Regions from separate parts of the Litoribacillus peritrichatus genome, predicted to be linked through region 2. Evidence: predicted binding sites of a transcription regulator. Region 2 holds the regulator's gene; the other holds the start of a gene.

Region 1 (3,154 bases), on a different contig from region 2:
GTTATCGACCTCGGCCTTAGCACGCTCGCGTGCGGATTGGTTGTACGGCATTAACATGACCCGCGCCTACACACTGCAAGGCCGTCAAGCCGGTTTCAACAGTGTGCTCTCTGTTGGCCGGGTGCAAACGCCTATTTTGGGGTTAGTCGCAAAACGGGATGAAGAGATTGAACACTTTGTCTCCAAGCCGTTTTATGAGGTCTTGGCTCATTTAGAAACCGAACAGAAAGAAGCGTTTACTGCCAAATGGCAACCCAGCGAAGCCTGCCAGCCCTACATGGATGAAGACAACCGGGTTCTCTCCAAGCCCTTAGCTGAAAATGTGGTGCAGCGGATCAGCCACCAACCCGCGACCGTTAAACGTTTTGAGAACAAACAGAAACAACAGGCACAGCCATTACCCTACAATTTATCGAGCCTTCAAATTGACGCGTCTAAGCGATTCAACATGTCCGCTCAACAAACGCTGGACACCTGCCAAAGCTTGTACGAGAAACATAACCTGATCACCTACCCCCGATCGGACAACCGTTATTTACCGACAGAACACCACGCACAGGCTTCCTCCGTATTAGCAGCCATAGAACACAACCAGGGCGCAACCTCAGAAGTCGTCCAAAACGCCAACCCGGATATCAAAACCAAAGCCTGGAACAGCAATAAAGTAGAAGCGCACCACGCTATTATTCCCACAGAAAAACGTACTCAGCCAAACAAACTGTCTCAAGCCGAACAAAACATATATCAGTTGATCAGTCGCCAGTATTTGGCTTTGTTCTATCCCGTCTATAAGTACGCCGAACGCAGTGCTGAAATCGAAATTCAACAAGGAAAGTTCAGCGCTAAATCTAAACAAGATCTTGATTTGGGCTGGAAACAACTGTTCCCTTCGGCTTCTAAAAATTTAACCGAAGAAGCGCCCACCCTCATTCCCGAATTAGCGCCCGGGCAACCTCTGCAAAGCCTTCAGGCTCAACTGCTTGAGAAAAACACTCAGCCACCCCAGCATTTCACCGATGCCACCTTGTTAAGCGCCATGACCGGCATTGCCCGATACGTCAAAGACCCGGCCATTCGTAAAATACTGCGAGAAACCGATGGCCTTGGCACAGAAGCCACCCGCTCAGGCATCATCGAATTATTATTTAAACGTAAGTTTCTAAGTCGCTCCGGCAAACAGATTCGTGCCACAGACACCGGCAAACAGTTAATTCAAGCCCTGCCGGACAGTGCTTCCACTCCAGACATGACCGCACAATGGGAGGCGACTCTCAATGCCATCAGCCAAAAAGACGCGTCTTACCACGCCTTCATGACGCCACTGAGTCAACAACTGCACCAATTGATTGAGCAAGCCAAAAATACGACCATGGCGCCAATGACCCCAATCAAAAACGCACCAAATAAATACAAATCAAGCCAAAGAGTACGAAATAAGTACCAGAAAAAATCTACTTCACCTCGTAAAAAAGCGTCTTAAACGACGTTTCCCATAGCCGATTCATCCCATCTTAAGTCCGTTATTGAATAATCATTCAACAAAAGCTTTACTGTCATCAAATTGACATCAAAATATTGTTTTTTGGACATCAAATTGCAATACGCTTCACGTTAATAAGAAGTAAATCAACGCTATACCCAACAGGGAAGACTCTATGAATACCAATTTTAAACTCAAGAAGACCTTTGCTCTGACCGGTCTTTTATCCTCCGTTATTTTATTTGCTGGTTGTCAAACCGCAGAGAAGTCAGAACCCCAGGCTGACGCTAAAGTCAAAAATGTGATCATGATGATTGGTGACGGCATGGGCCCACAACAAGTGGGCTTGCTTCAGGAATACGCGACCAATGCACCAAACTCCATCTACAAAGACGCTCCAACAGGTATCAGTAAGTTCATGGAAGCAGGTGTTGTGGGGTTATCACAACATAACCCGGCTTATAACATCGTTGTAGATTCCGCCAGCTCTGCATCTCAGTTAGCCACAGGGGTTCCGTCTCCTTCCGAATCCGTTGGTTTGGACGCGCAAGGCAACCCAGCTGAAACCATTCTGGAACTGGCTCAAAAATCAGGCAAAGCCACCGGCTTGGTGTCTGACACTCGCCTGACCCACGCAACTCCGGCTTCTTTTGCTGCCCACCGAGCGCATCGCTCTTTGGAAAACAGAATCGCCGAAGACATGTTAGAAACCAAAGCAGACGTCATGCTATCGGGTGGCCTTCGTCACTGGATTCCGAAAAGTGCCAACGACAAGGGCGAGTTGTATCAACAGCTGACCAAGCGTACCGACGGTACAGTGAAAATTAAATCCAAACGAAAAGATGAGAAAAACTTACTGACCGAAGCCGAACAATCGGGTTACCAGGTTGCACTGACTCGCGCCGAACTGGATTCCGTGAAAGACGGCAAACTACTAGGCTTATTCGCTTACTCTGGAATGGCGGATGGAATCCAACACACACTGAACAAAGACAACCCGGCACGTACTCAGCCAACGCTGAAAGAAATGACGGAAAAAGCGCTGAATATTTTGTCACAAGATCCGGACGGCTTCTTCCTGATGATCGAAGGCGGCCGTATTGACTGGGCTGGCCACGACAACGATGCTTCCACCATGTTGCATGAAATGCTGAAATTTGACGAAACCATCAACTACGTTTACGAGTGGGTCAAAGACCGTAACGACACCTTAGTGGTTATTACGGCTGACCATGAAACCGGCGGTTTCGGTTTCTCATATACCCGTGCCAACATACCTTCACCGGAAGCACTGAACGGCGAAGGCTTTAAAGAGCAAGCCTATAAGCCAAACTTCAACTTCGGTTCATTCGACATTCTGGACAAGATGTACGCTCAGAAAATGAGCTACCCGGACATGTTCTCTGCGTTCTCAAAAACCGACAAAACCGCTGCGGACTTGATGAAAATCGTCAATGAAAACAGCGCTTTCGACATCACACTGGCACAAGCGGAAGAAATCCTGGCGTCTGAGCCAAACTTCTATCAGGTGGACGACCACAAATACCTGAGCGCAAAAAGCTTCCCGAAAGTGAGCGACTTCAAAGCATTCTATGTTTACGGTGAAGAAGTTCGTCATGACCTGCTTGGTCGTGCGGTTGCTGAAGAACAAAACGTCATCTGGGGAACAGGAAC
Region 2 (3,154 bases):
TGATAAACCCATCGGCATTTTATTGCTGTTATGGCCGACGCTATGGGCATTATGGGTTGCCGCTGACGGCTTCCCCCAGCTGAGTAATCTGGTCATTTTTGTTTTGGGTGTGGTGTTGATGCGATCGGCCGGCTGTGTAATCAACGATTACGCCGACCGGGATTTTGACCTTCATGTACGACGAACCAAAGAGCGGCCGTTGACGTCTGGCCGGGTGACCGCCAAAGAAGCACTCTGTTTATTCGGTGCGCTGGTGTTTATTTCTTTTATTCTGGTGCTGTTCACCAATAAAGAAACCATTTATATGTCATTTGGCGCAGTGTTTCTGGCGTCCCTTTATCCGTTCATGAAACGCTTTACCTACTTTCCACAGGTATTTTTAGGGGCCGCTTTTGGCTGGGCCGTACCGATGGCATTCACCGCAGAAACCGGCACCGTGATTGAAGAAACCTGGTTACTTTATATAGCTACATTACTTTGGACGATTGCTTACGACACGCAATACGCCATGGTGGACCGGGAAGACGACCTAAAAGTCGGCATTAAATCCACGGCCATTTTGTTTGGCGAAATGGACAATATCGCCATCATCAGTCTTCAGGTACTGACGATGATCACCTTGCTGCTGATGGGGCAACAGCTCTCAGCCGGGGTCGCTTATTACCTAGGTTTGGCAGTCGCCGCCGGCTTATTTGGTTACCAGTATGTCCTTACCCAACACCGCAACCCGGACATGTGTTTTAAAGCATTTCTGAACAACCACTGGGTAGGCACTGCAGTCTTCAGTGGCATTCTGGTGGATTCCTTTTTTTAGCAAATCCGCCTCTGTCACACGCAGACGGTCGAAAACCTGTCATACTTTTGTAACAAAAGTGTCTTCTAATAAGACTGTCTTTTAACAACCACACTAACAGGCAAAAGTGATGGCGGGAAAAAAAGTTCTTATTGTTGATGATGAAGCGCCTATCCGTGAAATGATCATGGTCGCTCTGGAAATGGCAGGTTATGACTGTCTGGAAGCAGAGCATACGCAGGAAGCCCACTCAATCATCGTAGATCAGCAACCGGATTTAATTTTATTAGACTGGATGCTACCAGGTGCGTCAGGGATTGAATTTGCACGTCGCCTTAAGAAAGATGAGCTGACAGCAGATGTACCTATCATCATGCTGACCGCAAAAAGCGAAGAGGACAATAAAATTCAGGGCCTTGAAGCGGGTGCGGACGATTACATCACCAAACCGTTTTCTCCAAGAGAATTGGTGGCTCGTCTCAAAGCGGTCTTGCGTCGAACCACCCCACAGGGCATTGAAGAAACCATCGAGGTCAATGGCCTTGAGCTGAACCCGGTTTCCCATCGCATCATCGCCAATGGTGATGCTGTGGATATGGGGCCAACCGAGTTCCGACTGCTGCAGTTTTTCATGACTCATCAGGAGCGCGCCTATTCCAGAAGCCAACTGCTGGATCATGTCTGGGGTGGCAACGTTTATGTCGAAGAGCGTACGGTGGATGTTCACATTCGTCGCTTACGTAAAGCGCTGACTGAAACCGGTCATGATAATTTGATCCAAACCGTTCGTGGCACAGGTTATCGCTTTTCCACAAATGCGGCATAGAGTAAGCTGTTGCAGCATGACCTCATTCAGAAACGCAGCCTTTGAGGCTGCGTTTCTGATATGAATCCCTGTATTTTATTATCTTGCCTAGGTAAGGAAGCTGAGTGTTAAGTAATTGGTACATTGAATTACAGCGCGTGACCTTATTGGTGCTGGCCACCACCCTCATTGGTTATTTATTCGGTTATCCCGTCGTGGGCCTGATTCTCGGCCTGATCGCTTACGTGGTCTGGACCATACGCCAAATGTCACGGCTTGAATCCTGGCTGCAACATCAGGAACTCGACAAGTTACCGTTAAGTGAAGGTCTGTGGGGAAGATTATTTGACTCCATTTACCGTCAGGAGCGTGATCACCAAACGGCCAAACGCAAACTTCAGACCATCATCAACCGAATACAACAATCCACTTCTGCGCTGCAGGACGCCGTCATCATGGTCGAAAGCGATGGCACTTTGGAGTGGTGGAACCGCTCAACCGAAGCCTTATTAGGCTTCAGAACACCGGTGGACGGTGGTCAGCACATCACCAACCTGATCCGCGACCCGGACTTTGTGGAATACTTCGAACTCGGTGATTACACCACGCCGTTAACGCTCAACAGCCCGATCAATCAAAGCGTTGCCCTGGAAATGACCATCACCCCATTTGGGAACGATGAACGCCTGATTACCGCGCGGGACATCACTCACATTGAACACCTGGAACGCATGCGCAAAGATTTCGTGGCTAACGTCAGTCATGAATTAAAAACCCCGCTGACGGTGTTAATCGGCTACCTTGAAACGCTGATTGATTACTCGGACGAAAGCGACAACCGCTGGTTACGCATCTACCATCAGATGCAGTCCCAGGCCGTTCGGATGCAAGATCTGGTGCATGATCTTCTAATTCTGACCCGTCTGGAAACCACCGAAATCAATGTGAAAGAGCAACCGGTGAACCTCAAGCAACTGCTGGAGCACTTAGCCGCAGAAGCCCGCTCTTTCAGCAACGGTCGCCATGAAATTCAGATTTCGGCGATCGATATTGAAATTGACGGCTGTTACGACGAACTGAGCAGCGCCTTCAGTAACCTGATCTTCAATGCGGTGAAATACACACCTGAAGGCGGCCGGGTAGACATCACCGGTTACCGCGACAAAACCAGTATCCGGGTGGATGTCATCGACAACGGCCCCGGCATCGATCAAAAACACATCCCACACCTGACCGAACGCTTCTACCGTGTGGATGCCAGCCGCAAATCAGACACCGGCGGTACGGGACTGGGATTAGCCATCACCAAACATATTCTGATGCGCCACAACGGCCACTTATTGATTGAAAGTAAATTAGGGTACGGCAGTAAATTCAGCTGTGAATTTCCGCTGTCAGTGCTTAGCTCTGGTTTGCCCGATCCGTCAAACTGACTCCGGAAGGCAAGCTGACATCAATGGCCACCGGCAGGTGATCTGAGATCGGATGATCCAAAACATCAATGGCGTGTGTTCTTAAATTAGGGCTGATCAGAATATGATCCAGCCCGCGCTGAG

The links. Region 2 encodes PhoB, which activates phosphate uptake and scavenging genes when phosphate is short. Its sites were predicted from a motif close to TGTCATANNNNTGTCANA; they were not measured.
Region 1: a site for PhoB is predicted at 1,552-1,569, ahead of ABD744_RS11015 (alkaline phosphatase). Genes of this name have one in related genera too.

Annotation. Positions count from the first base shown of each region.
Region 1 covers NZ_BAABBN010000007.1:285,096-288,249, reverse strand. Annotated here, with positions in the region: gene ABD744_RS11020 (DNA topoisomerase III) at 1-1,480, shown strand, start outside; gene ABD744_RS11015 (alkaline phosphatase) at 1,656-3,154, shown strand, end outside.
Region 2 covers NZ_BAABBN010000017.1:100,906-104,059, reverse strand. Annotated here, with positions in the region: gene ubiA (4-hydroxybenzoate octaprenyltransferase) at 1-814, shown strand, start outside; gene phoB (phosphate regulon transcriptional regulator PhoB) at 924-1,619, shown strand; gene phoR (phosphate regulon sensor histidine kinase PhoR) at 1,724-3,031, shown strand; gene ABD744_RS21925 (endonuclease/exonuclease/phosphatase family protein) at 3,000-3,154, opposite strand, start outside.